DNA from 2 places in the Micromonospora sp. SH-82 genome. Region 1 is predicted to be linked to the other one. Evidence: predicted binding sites of a transcription regulator. Region 1 holds the regulator's gene; the other holds the start of a gene.
The links. The regulator HrcA, encoded in region 1, represses chaperone genes, less so after heat shock. The targets are predictions, from matches to a motif close to GGTTNGCACNCTCNNNNNGAGNGTGCNAACC.
Positions count from the first base shown of each region.

Region 2: the regulator HrcA is predicted to act here: its motif matches at 4,184-4,214, upstream of groES (co-chaperone GroES).

Region 1 is NZ_CP148049.1:5,990,130-5,996,611, reverse strand. Features, by position in the region: gene WHN02_RS26335 (enoyl-CoA hydratase-related protein) at 45-842, opposite strand; gene hemW (radical SAM family heme chaperone HemW) at 855-2,084, shown strand; gene WHN02_RS26325 (DUF4870 domain-containing protein) at 2,109-2,843, opposite strand; gene hrcA (heat-inducible transcriptional repressor HrcA) at 3,050-4,072, shown strand; gene dnaJ (molecular chaperone DnaJ) at 4,129-5,268, shown strand; gene WHN02_RS26310 (16S rRNA (uracil(1498)-N(3))-methyltransferase) at 5,270-6,004, shown strand; gene ppk2 (polyphosphate kinase 2) at 6,056-6,482, shown strand, end outside.
Region 2 is NZ_CP148049.1:285,565-292,046, reverse strand. Features, by position in the region: gene WHN02_RS01255 (ATP-binding cassette domain-containing protein) at 1-741, opposite strand, end outside; gene WHN02_RS01250 (sugar ABC transporter substrate-binding protein) at 852-1,946, opposite strand; gene ybaK (Cys-tRNA(Pro) deacylase) at 2,144-2,626, opposite strand; gene WHN02_RS01240 (THUMP-like domain-containing protein) at 2,731-3,924, opposite strand; gene groES (co-chaperone GroES) at 4,350-4,664, shown strand; gene groL (chaperonin GroEL) at 4,735-6,381, shown strand; gene WHN02_RS01225 (hypothetical protein) at 6,452-6,482, opposite strand, start outside.

The DNA.
Region 1 (6,482 bases):
CCCCTCGGTCAGACCCGGTGAACCAGGTCAGACGGGTGAACCGGTCAGGCCGGTGGGTCGGTCGAGGCGGGAACCCATTTCGCATCCCGCTTCTCCCGGAAGGCCCGCACCCCCTCGCGCCCCTCGGCCGAGAGGAAGTACCCGGTCGACAGCTCGGAGAGGGTGGTCAGCTCGGCCCGCAGGTCGGCCGGGGCCGGTCGGGACAGCAGCTGCTTCGTGCCGGCCAGCGCCCCGGGTGCCCCACGGACCAGCGAGGCGCAGAACCGGGCCACCGTCGCGTCCAGCTCCCCGGCCGGGACGGCGGTGGTGACCAGGCCGACCTCGGCGGCCCGCCGGCCGTCGAAGGTGTCCCCGGTCAGGTACAGCTCGGCGGCGGCACGGGGGGCCAGCCGGGGCAGCACCGTCGCGGAGATCACCGCCGGGATCACCCCGATCCGGACCTCGGTGAAGGCGAACGTGGCATCCTCGGCGCAGATCGCCAGGTCGGCGGCCGCGATGAGGCCCAACCCCCCGGCGCGGGCCGGTCCGGCGACCCGGGCCAGCACAGGCTTCGGGCACTCCCGGACGGCCGCCAGGACGTCGCCGAGGCGCCCGGCCGGCACGGTCCCCGCCACCGAGGCGGCAGCGGTCTCCTTCAGGTCGGCACCGGAGCAGAAGACCGGGCCGGTGTGGTCGAGTACCACCACCCGGACGGTGTCGTCGGCGACGGCGGCGTCCAGCCCGGCCAGCAGCTGGGTCATCAGCGGCGTGGAGAGGGCGTTGCGGTTGGGCGGGCTGTCCAGCGTGAGGGTGGTCACCCCACGGGACGTGGCGACCCGCACCAGAGGGTCGGGAGAGCTCATGCGGGCACACTAGTGGCTGTGCCCGGTCTCCTCCCAGATGGCGAAACCGTTCCGGTAGACGGAACCCTCCCCGACACCGCCACCGCCGCCGTCGGTGCGCGCGGGTTCGGGGTGTACCTCCACGTCCCGTTCTGCGCCAGCCGCTGCGGGTACTGCGACTTCAACACCTACACCGCCGCCGAGCTGGGGGGCGGTGGGAGCCGGGACGGTTACGCCGACACGGTGCTGGCCGAGGTGGAGCTGGCGCGGCGGGTGCTCGGCGACTCCCCGCCACCCCGGGTGGACACCGTCTTCGTCGGTGGCGGGACCCCGACCCTGCTGCCCGCCGACGATCTGGCCCGGCTGCTCGAAGCCGTCGACCGCACCTGGGGGCTCGCCGCCGACGCCGAGGTGACCACCGAGGCCAACCCCGAGTCGGTCACCCCCGCGTCGTTGAAGACCCTCCGGGCTGCCGGATACACCCGGATCTCACTGGGCATGCAGTCGGCATCTCCCGGGGTGCTGGCCGTCCTCGACCGGCGGCACAGCGCCGGCCGGGCCACCGCCGCCGCCCTGGAGGCCCGCGACGCCGGGTTCGACCACGTCAACCTGGACCTGATCTACGGCACCCCGGGGGAGCGGGCGGAGGACTTCGCGGCCAGCCTCGACGAGGTGGTGGCCGCCGGCGTGGACCACGTCAGCGCGTACGCCCTGATCGTGGAGGACGGCACCCGACTCGCCACCCGGATGCGTCGGGGTGAGCTGCCGTACCCCTCCGACGACGTCGCGGCGGACCGCTACCTGGCCGCCGACGCCGCCCTCGGCGCGGCCGGTTTCTCCTGGTACGAGGTCTCCAACTGGGCCCGTACGCCGGCCGCCCGGTGTCGGCACAACCTGCTCTACTGGACCGGCGGGGACTGGTGGGGCCTGGGGCCGGGGGCGCACAGCCACGTCGGCGGGGTCCGCTGGTGGAACGTCAAGCACCCCACCGCCTACGCCCGACGGCTCGCCGAGGGCGCCTCACCGGGGCAGGCCCGGGAGGTGCTCACCTCGGCCGAGGCGCACATGGAGGACGTGATGCTCCGGCTCCGCCTCGCCGACGGACTGCCGCTGGAGACCCTCGACGAGGCCGGTCGGGCCGGTGCCGACCGGGCCCTGGCCGGGGGGCTGCTCGACGGGTCGCGGTTCGCCGCCGGTCGGGCCGTGCTCACCCTGCGGGGGCGGCTGTTGGCCGACGCCGTCGTCCGCGACCTGCTGCCGTGAGCCGGTCGCGGACGACGCTGCGGGTCACTTCACGAAGGTGAACGTCATCGGGTAGCGGTACAGCTGGCCCTCGTTGGCCTTGAGCCCGCCGATGATCCCGAAGACCAGCGGGACCAGGCCGACGACGAACGGCAGGAAGCCGAGCAGGCCACAGGTGATGATGGCCAGGACGATGCTCACCGCGAGCGCGATCACCCAGGTGAGCTGGAAGTTCAGCGCGGCCACGGCGTGGGCCCGGGCGGTGGCCGACTGCGGTCCCCGGACCATCATCGCCACCAGCGGGGCCACCCAGCCGAGCAGACCGCCACCGACCACGACGCCCGCCGCCCCGCCGAAGTGGGCGATCAGCGACCAGGTCTTGTCGTCGTTGCTCAGACCGGACGGGGGGCCGTATCCGGGCGGCGGGGGGCCGTATCCGGCCGGGCCGGCACCGTAACCCCCGGGCGTGCCCGGGTCGTAGCCCCCACCGGGTGGGTACGACCCGCCCGGTGGGGGATAGCCGCCGGGCGGGGGACCCGGCGGTGGGTATCCGCCGCCTGAGTCCGGCTGCTCCGGTGAACCGAACCCACCGGGTGGGGGGTACCCACCGGGGCCGGACGTCCCGGACAGTGGTGCCGTGGGTGGTTCGTGACCGGCCGACCCCGTCGTGGGCGGCGGCTCGGCCGCAGACGAAGGCGGGGTGGGGGGCAGCGGAGCCGTCGGGTCTGGTGCCGGGCGGCCGGGATCGCCCGATCCGGGCGGGCGGGGCGGTTCGGTCATGACGGACACGGTAGGCCCCCCTGGCAACCGGCACCAGCGCAACACCGGCCGGGGGGCGTCGAGATCCACCAGGACATCGACGTACGGGTGGTCCGTCACTGATCATCGCGCCGGTGGGGGCAGCGGACGTAGACTGGCACTCGCTACAGTCGAGTGCCAGGGCGCGACGCGGTCGAGGTCGACCGGCGCGGGACGGGAGGTGGGAGATGGGTCTCGACGACCGCAAACTCGCCGTACTGCGCGCGATCGTCGAGGACTACGTCGCCACCCAGGAGCCGGTCGGCAGCCGGGCCCTGGTCGAGCGGCACCAGCTCGGGGTCTCCCCGGCCACGGTCCGCAACGACATGGCGGTCCTGGAGGAGGAGGGCTACATCCGGCAGCCGCACACCAGCGCCGGCCGGGTCCCCACCGACCGCGGCTACCGCCTCTTCGTCGACCGGTTGTCCCGGGTCAAGCCGTTGAGCCCGGCCGAGCGGCGGGCCATCGAGCGGTTCCTGGTCGGCGCGGTCGACCTCGACGACGTGGTGCACCGCACCGTGCGACTGCTGGCCCAGCTGACCCGCCAGGTGGCGGTGGTGCAGTATCCGAGCCTGGCCCGTTCCTCGGTCCGGCACCTGGAGCTGGTGCCGATCTCCACCACCCGGCTGATGCTGGTGATGATCGCCGACACCGGGCGGGTGGAGCAACGGCTGGTCGAGCTGCCCGCCCCGGTCCCCGCCGACGACGTCACCGACCTGCGTCGGCTGATGAACGAGAAGCTCGTCGGGACCCGGCTGTCGGAGACCCCGCCGCTGGTCCAGGTGCTCGTCGACGAGGCACCCACGCAGCTGAGGCCGGCCATGACCACCCTCTCCACCGTGCTGCTGGAGACGTTGGTCGAGCGCCACGAGGAGCGGCTCGCGCTGGCCGGCACCGCCAACCTCACCCGGGGCGGCCTGCTCGACTTCCAGGGGTCGCTGCGGCCGATCCTGGAGGCGCTCGAGGAGGAGGTCGTCCTGCTCAAGCTCATCGGTGAGGCCGAGCCGAGCACCACCCGGGTGCTGATCGGCGACGAGAACGAAGTGGACAATCTCCGGGCCGCCTCCGTGGTCAGCACCGGCTACGGGCCGGGTGCCACCATCGTGGGTGGGCTCGGTGTGCTGGGGCCGACCCGGATGGACTACCCCGGGACCATCGCCACGGTACGAGCCGTGGCACGCTACGTGGGCGAGTTGCTGGCCCAGAACTGATCCAGTCGGGCCGACGATCGGCGCAGAGCGAGACGAACATGAGGACACGGGACGCAGTGGCCAGGGACTACTATGGCATTCTCGGCGTGAGCCGGGAAGCCTCCGACGACGAGATCAAGCGCGCCTACCGCAAGCTGGCGCGGCAGTTCCATCCGGACGTGAATCCGGATCCGGAGGCCCAGGAGAAGTTCAAGGACATCAACGCCGCGTACGAGGTCCTCTCGGACGACCGGAAACGGCAGATCGTCGACCTGGGCGGGGACCCGCTGGCTCCGGGCGGCGGAGGTGCCGGCCCGGGTGGACCGGGAGCCGGTCCGTTCGCCGGGTTCCAGGACATCATGGACGCCTTCTTCGGTGGCGCCGGTGGCGCGACCCGGGGGCCGCGACCGCGTACCCGTCCGGGTGCCGACGCGATCCTGCGGCTGGAGCTCGACCTGAACGAGACGGCCTTCGGGGTGGAGGCCCCGATCACCGTCGACACCGCAGTGCTCTGCACCACCTGCTCCGGGGCGGCCACCGCCGCCGGAACCCACCTGGACACCTGCGAGGCGTGCGGTGGTCGGGGCGAGGTGCAGTCGGTGCAGCGGACCTTCCTCGGCCAGGTGGTCTCCGCCCGGCCCTGCACGGTCTGCCAGGGGTACGGCACCACCATCCCGCACCCCTGCCCCACCTGCGCCGGTGACGGGCGGGTCCGGACCCGCCGGTCGCTCACCGTCAAGATCCCGGCCGGGGTCGAGGACGGCATGCGGATCCGGCTGGCCCAGCAGGGCGAGGTCGGTCCGGGCGGTGGCACCCCCGGCGACCTGTACGTCGAGATCCACGAACGGCCGCACGACGTCTACTCCCGCAAGGGCGACGACCTGCACTGCCGGGTGACGGTGCCGATGACCGCCGCCGCCCTCGGCACCCGGCTGACCATCAAGACGCTCGACAGCGAGGAGACCGTCGACGTCAAGGCCGGCACCCAGCCGGGCAGCACCCTGCGGCTGCGGGCCCGGGGCGTACCGCACCTGCGCGGCACCGGCCGGGGTGACCTCTACGTCCACCTCGACGTGCGGACCCCGACCAAGCTCGACGCCGACCAGGAGCGGATGCTGCGCGACTTCGCCAAGACCCGGGGCGAGGAGGTCGCCGAGCTGAGCAAGCAGGGCGGCTTCTTCTCCCGGATGCGCGACGCCTTCAACGGGCACGCCTGACGTGTCGGCACCGCTGTTCCTGGTCGACGCGCTGCCGACCGGGGACCGGCTCACCCTGGACGGCCCGGAGGGGCACCACGCGGCCACCGTCCAACGGCTGCGCGTCGGCGAGGATCTTCTGCTCGCCGACGGTCGGGGCGGGACCGCCGCCGCGGTGGTCACCCTCGTCGGCCGGGGCAGCCTGGAGATCGAGGTCACCTCCCGGGGGTACGTCGACGCCGACGTCCCCCGGCTGGTGGTGGTGCAGGGCATCGCCAAGGGCGACCGGGGCGAGCTGGCAGTCCAGGCGATGACCGAGACCGGGGTGGACGAGATCGTGCCCTGGGCGGCGTCCCGTTCCGTGGTGCAGTGGCGCGGTGAGCGGGGCGTACGGGCCCGACAGAAGTGGGTGGCCACCGCCCGGGAGGCGGCCAAGCAGGCCCGCCGGGCGTGGCTGCCGGTGGTGGCCGGGGCGCCCGACGAGTCGACCTCGACGGTGGCCCGGCGGGTGGCCGGGGCCGCCGCCGCCTTCGTCCTGCACGAGGGCGCCCAGGAGCGGCTGAGCACCGCCGACCTGCCCGAGACCGGGGAGATCGTGCTGGTCGTCGGCCCCGAGGGCGGGGTGAGCGAGCACGAACTGACGACGTTCACCGAGGCCGGTGCCCGGACGGTACGCCTCGGCCCGACGGTGCTGCGTACCTCCACCGCCGGGGTGGCCGCCCTCGCCGTCCTCGCCACCCGACTCGCCCGTTGGTGACCCGCCCGGACCGGGTGGTTCGACGGCAGGTTCGGGGTAAGACACATCGACATGGCCGACATCTCGTTGCTGGACCTCGCCGACGACTACCGGGTGGCTGACGGCCACGACGACGACCCCGTTCTGCTGCGCCCCGACGGCAGCCCGGTGGACACCTGGCGCGAGGACTATCCGTACGACCACCGGATGGAGCGCGACGAGTACGACCGGGACAAGCGGCTGCTCCAGATCGAGTTGCTCAAGCTCCAAGAGTGGATCAAGGAGTCGGGCGAGCGGCTGGTGATCCTCTTCGAGGGGCGGGACGCGGCCGGCAAGGGCGGCACCATCAAGCGCTTCATGGAACACCTCAACCCGGACGGGGCCAAGGTGGTGGCGCTGACCAAGCCGAACGAGCGGGAGTCCACCCAGTGGTACTTCCAGCGGTGGATCGACCACCTGCCGGCGGCGGGCGAGATCGTGCTGTTCGACCGCTCCTGGT
Region 2 (6,482 bases), 540 kb from region 1:
ATTGCCGGAGCGTCCGGCGGTGATCAGCTCGACCACCTGTGCGTGGGTGATCTCGGTGGTCTTCACCTGGGCGACCATCTGGCCGAGGTAGAGCGCGGCGATCCGGTCGGAGACGGCGAAGACGTCGTTCATGTTGTGCGAGATGAGGATGACGGCCAGGCCGCTGTCGGCCAGCCGGCGGACCAGTTCGAGCACCTGGGCGGTCTGCGCCACCCCGAGCGCGGCGGTCGGCTCGTCCAGGATCACCACCCGGCTGTTCCAGAGCACCGCCTTGGCGATCGCCACCGTCTGCCGCTGCCCACCGGAGAGGCTGGCGACGTGCTGACGCAGCGACTTGACGGTCCGTACGCTCAGTCCGGCGAGGGTCTCGGCGGCGAGCTGCTCCATCGTCGGCTCGTCGAGCACGATGCCGTTGCGCTTCTCCCGGCCGAGGAACATGTTCTGGACGATGTCCAGGTTGTCGCAGAGCGCCAGATCCTGGTAGACGATCTCGATGCCGAGGTCGGCGGCGTCCCGGGGGCTGTTCACCGTCACCGGCTGGCCGTCGAAGAGGAACTCGCCGGAGTCGGTCGGGTAGATGCCGCTGATGCACTTGACCAGCGTCGACTTGCCGGCACCGTTGTCGCCGACGAGGGCGGTCACCTCCCCGGCGTGGGCGGAGAGTGCGACGTCACGCAGAACCTGGACGGGACCGAAGCTCTTGTCGATCCCGCGTAGCTCCAACAGGGGGGTCCCGGACACGGGGTCTCCTTCGTCTCACGGAGGGGAGGTCTCGATCAGCTGTGCACCGCAGCGCCGCCCGGCACGCTGGTGGTCGTGCCGGGCGGCGCTGCCGTCGACGGCGGTACGGGTCAGCTGATGCCCGCGTCCGCGCAGAGCTTGGCGAAGGAGCCCTCGCAGAGCTTGGCCTTGTCGACGTAACCGTCGGCCACGACGTCCTTGACGTTCTCCTTGTAGATCAGCTTCGGCTCCAGCAGGCGGGCGGGGACGTCCCGGCCGCTCTCCGGGTCCTTGACCGTCTGCCCGGTGTCCTTCCGCTCGCCCTTGGCGATGGAGATGGCCAGCTCGGCCGCCGCGTCCGCCTCCTGCTTGACCGCCTTGTAGACGGTCATGCACTGGTCACCGGCGAGGATGTTCTGCAGGCCCTGGAGGTCGGCGTCCTGACCGGTCACCGGCACCTTGCCGTTGAGCTTGTTCTTCTTCAGCACCGAGATGGCCGCGTTGCCGAGACCGTCGTTGGCCGAGAGCACCCCGTCGATCTTGCCGCCGGTCTGGGTCAGCATCTGCTCGAAGAGCGTGGCCCCCTGCGCCGGGTCCCAGTCCGGCACCGACTGCTCCGGACCCTTGGTGTACTCGCCGCTGTCGAACTTCGGCTTCAGGACGGAGTCGTACCCGGCCTTGAACAGGGTGGCGTTGTTGTCAGTCGGCGAGCCGTTGAGGTACGCGATCGTCGGCTTCTGCACGCCCTGGTCGGCCAGGCACTTGCTCAGGCCCTCGCCCTGGAGCTTGCCGACCGCCTCGTTGTCGAAGCTGACGTAGTACTCCGCCGAACCGCCCAGGGTCAGCCGGTCGTAGTCGATGGTGGCCACGCCCTGCGACTTGGCCTTGTCCAGCACCGCCTTGCCGGTGCCGGAGTCCAGGTTGACGATCATCAGGACGGTCGCCCCGTTGGTGATCATCTGGTCGGCGATGGTCTGGAACGCGTTCTTGTCGTTCTGCGCGTTCTGGATGTCGTACTCGACTCCGGCGGCCTTGAACGCCTCTTCCAGGAACCGGCGGTCGGCGGTCTCCCAGCGGGCCGAGGACTTGCTGTCCGGCAGGATGACGCCGATCTTCGCCTTGGTGTCGCTGCCGGCCTCGGTCCCGGCGGAGTCGTCGCCGCAGGCGGTCAGGCTGCCGGTGGCCAGCAGGCCCACGGCGGCGACGGTGAGGAAGCCCTTGCGCATGTGCACGGGTCCTTTCGGGGTGGGTTTCGACGTGGCGGTGGTTTGTTGTGTCCGGCAACGTATTCCGGGTCACACTTCGCCCGCAAGGCCATCGAGGCCAGAAAATTGTTGGCGGCGGTAACAATCCCGCAACGCGCCCGTCGCCGAGGCCTGTCAGACGAGGGCGTCGACGGTCGTCGGTGGGGACGTACGGCCGGTCAGGCGGGGGCGGCGATGAGGGCGACGGTGGCCCCGGTGAGGGCGACCAGGTCCGTCGGGGCGAGTTCGACCTGGAGACCCCGACGCCCCGCCGACACGTACACGGTGTCCCGGTCCAGGGCCGACGAGTCGACCACCGTGGGCAGCCGTCGGCGCTGGCCGAGCGGGCTGATCCCGCCACGGACGTACCCGGTGACCCGCTCCGCGACCGGCCGCTCGGCCAGGACGGCCCGCTTGCCGCCCGTCGCCGCCGCGAGCCTCCTGAGGTCGAGTTCGCCGGTCACCGGTACGACGGCCACCACCAGGACCCCGTCGACCTCACCCACCAAGGTCTTGAACAGCCGGTCCCCGGGCACCCCGAGCGCCTCGGCGACCGACGCCCCGTAGTGCGGCGCGTCCGGCGACACGTCGTACGGATGAAGGCGGTGGGTGATCCCCTGCCGGGTCAACAGTGCCGTCGCCGGCGTACCCCGTCCCGCCATGCCCTCACGCTATACCGGCCCTGCCGTGCCCCGCCGTGTCCGGCCGTGTCCGGCCGTGTCCGGCCGTGTCCCGGTCCGCCGTGCCCTGGCGGCCGGTGGGTGGCTCAGACCGGACGGCAGACCAGGACGGTGGGGGCGGCGGCGACCCGGGTCAACACCAGGCTGGCCGGGAGGTCACCGGCGAGCCGCAGGTCGCGGCGGAGTTTCTCGGGCTCCAGGGCCGACCCGCGCTTGAGGATCTCCACCCGGCCGACCCCCCGATCCCGCAGCAGGCTCCGGAGCCGTTTGAGGGAGAACGGCAGCACGTCGGTGACCTCCAGACACCGGGCGTACGGGGTGTCGACCGCCCGGTCGGCGTAGAGGTAGGCGATCGTCGGGTCGGCCAGGGTGGCACCCAGTTCGGCGGAGAGTTCGGCGACCAGGTGGGCGCGGACCACTGCGGGGTCGGGGTCGTACAGGTAGCGACCGACCGGCCCGACCGGTGCCTCGGCCGTCCCGTCCCCGGTCAACCCGGCGGCGTCGACGGGGGGCCCTTCCTTGCCGAGGAGGGTGGCGCGGCGGGGGAACCCGGCGAGGGGGCCGCACCAGAGGGCCGCCTCGACCAGGTCACCGCCCACGCTCACCCATTCGGCCTCGGCACCGGCCGGGATCAGCGCGTGGTCGATCCCCGGGGCCACCTTGACCACCGTGTGGGGAACCCGCTCGGCCAGCCCGGTGACGAAGTCCCAGGGCGGGGAGTACGAGTTCGGGTCGAAGATCCGTCGGCCGGTGCCGCCCCGGCGGCGGGCCGGATCGCAGAAGACCGCGTCGACGGTGGTCACGTCGAAGGTGGTGGCGTCGCCGCAGGTCACCGTGAACATGCCGGCCAGCCCGGCGGCCTCGGCGTTGGCGGCGGCCATCGCGGCGGTGAGCGGGTCGGCCTCCACGCCGTACACCCGGATGCCGGAGCGGGCGGCGGCGAGCGCGTCGGCCCCGAGGCCGCACCCGAGGTCGGCGAGGGTCCGCACCCCGGCGGCCCGCAGCCGGTCGGCCCGCCGCCGGGCGACGACCCCCCGGGTGGCCTGTTCCAGGCCGGGGCGGGTGAGGAACATCCCGGCGGCGGCCGGGCCGAACTTCCCGACCGCCCGACGGCGCAGCTCGGCCTGGGTCAGTGCAGCGGCGGCGAGGCCGGGCGCGACACCCGTCGTGCGGAGCGCCGCCGCCGCGTGCAGCGGGTCACCGCCGGCCAGCTGCGCGGCCTCGGCGAGCACCGCCGACCCCTCGGGGGTACGCAGCGCGGCGAGCTGTTCCAGATCCACCGGGCCATTGTCGCGGGCCGGTCGACAGCCGACGCCCCCACCCGTCAGCCCCGACTGTCCCGTCGACTCCGTCGGTGTCCAACCGGCTCTGGCGTCGCAGGGTAGGGATCCGGTCACGCTCTGGCGAGAGGTCGTCGGCGTGGTGCGGTCATCAGTGGCGAAAGCCTGGCGACGGTGGTCGAGGGGGCGGCGGGGGTGGACACGACGGGGGTCTCGTTGGCACTCTCCTTGACGGAGTGCTAGCCGAGGAATAACCTGCGATTAGCACTCTCACCCTGAGGGTGCCAGCATCCTGACCCCTGCGGTCGGGGTGCTGAACGCCAGGCGGACCGACACCCGCGACGACGGCCCCGCCCGGTGGCATGTGGCAGATTGACGCTGGTCGGATTGTCGACCGGCTACGAAACTCAATACCCCAGGAGGGTATGCCCGTGACTACCGCGACCAAGGTTGCGATCAAGCCGCTCGAGGACCGGATCGTGGTCCAGGCGAACGAGGCTGAGACCACCACTGCGTCGGGCATCGTGATTCCCGACACCGCCAAGGAGAAGCCGCAGGAGGGCACCGTCCTCGCCGTCGGCCCGGGTCGTATCGACGACAAGGGCAACCGGGTTCCGGTCGACGTGCAGGTCGGCGACGTCGTCCTCTACTCCAAGTACGGCGGCACCGAGGTCAAGTACGCCGGCGAGGAGTACCTGGTCCTCTCCGCGCGCGACGTCCTCGCGGTCATCGAGAAGTAAGCAACCGATCCGTGTCGCTGCCCCGGTCCGGCTCGCCGGGCCGGGGCAGCGACGCTTCGAAGGGACATTGATGGCGAAGATCCTGAGCTTCTCGGACGACGCCCGGCACCTGCTGGAGCACGGTGTCAACGCCCTCGCGGACGCGGTCAAGGTCACTCTCGGCCCGCGCGGGCGCAACGTCGTCCTGGACAAGAAATTCGGTGCGCCGACGATCACCAACGATGGTGTGACCATCGCCAAGGAGATCGAGCTCACCAACCCGTACGAGAACCTCGGCGCGCAGCTGGTCAAGGAGGTGGCGACCAAGACCAACGACGTCGCCGGCGACGGGACCACCACCGCGACCGTGCTGGCCCAGGCGATGATCCGCGAGGGTCTGCGCAACGTGACCGCCGGATCGAACCCGATCGGGCTGAAGCGGGGCCTGGACGCCGCGGCGCAGAAGGTCTCCGAGGCCCTGCTGGACCGGGCGGTGGAGGTCTCCAGCAAGGAGTCCATCGCGCACGTCGCGACGATCTCCGCGCAGGACGCCACGATCGGCGAGCTGATCGCCGAGGCGATGGAGCGGGTCGGCCGCGACGGTGTGATCACCGTCGAGGAGGGCTCCGCCCTGCACACCGAGCTGGACGTGACCGAGGGTCTCCAGTTCGACAAGGGCTTCATCTCGCCCAACTTCGTCACCGACGCGGAGTCCCAGGAGTCCGTCCTCGAAGACGCGTACATCCTGATCACCACGCAGAAGATCTCGGCGATCGAGGAGCTGCTGCCGCTGCTGGAGAAGGTGCTCTCCGACAGCAAGCCGCTGCTGATCGTCGCCGAGGACGTCGAGGGACAGGCGCTCTCCACCCTGGTGGTCAACGCCCTGCGCAAGACCGTCAAGGTCTGCGCGGTCAAGGCCCCCGGCTTCGGTGACCGCCGTAAGGCGATGCTCCAGGACCTGGCGATCGCCACCGGGGCCGAGCTGGTCGCCCCGGAGCTGGGCCACAAGCTCGACCAGGTCGGCCTGGAGGTGCTCGGCTCTGCCCGGCGCATCGTGGTCGACAAGGAGACCACCACCATCGTCGACGGTGGCGGGCAGTCCTCGGAGGTCTCCGACCGGGTCGCGCAGATCCGCAAGGAGATCGAGGCCACCGACTCCGACTGGGACCGGGAGAAGCTCTCCGAGCGTCTCGCGAAGCTCTCCGGCGGCATCGCCGTCATCAAGGCCGGGGCGGCGACCGAGGTCGAGATGAAGGAGCGCAAGCACCGCATCGAGGACGCCATCGCCGCGACCAAGGCCGCTGTCGAGGAGGGTACGGTCCCCGGCGGCGGTGCCGCCCTGGCGCAGATCCTGCCGGTGCTCGCCGACGACCTCGGCTTCACCGGTGACGAGAAGGTCGGTGTCTCGATCCTGCGCTCCGCGCTCGTCGAGCCGCTGCGGTGGATCGCCTCGAACGCCGGTCACGACGGGTACGTCGTGGTCCAGAAGGTCGTCGGCCAGGAGTGGGGCAACGGCCTCGACGCCGCCACCGACTCCTGGGTCGACCTGGCCAAGAGCGGCATCATCGACCCGGTGAAGGTGACCCGCAACGCGGTCACCAACGCCGCTTCGATCGCCGGCCTGGTGCTCACCACCGAGAGCCTGGTGGTGGAGAAGCCGGAGAAGGCCGAGCCGGCCGCCGCCGGTGGCCACGGCCACTCGCACGGCCACGGCCACCAGCACGGGCCGGGCTTCTGACCCACCCGTACCTCGTGCAGTAGGAGAACCCCTTCTCGCCGGTCGAGGAGGGGTTCTTCCGTGCCGGAGGTCAGACCAGGTCGGTGAAGGGCGGCGGTGGC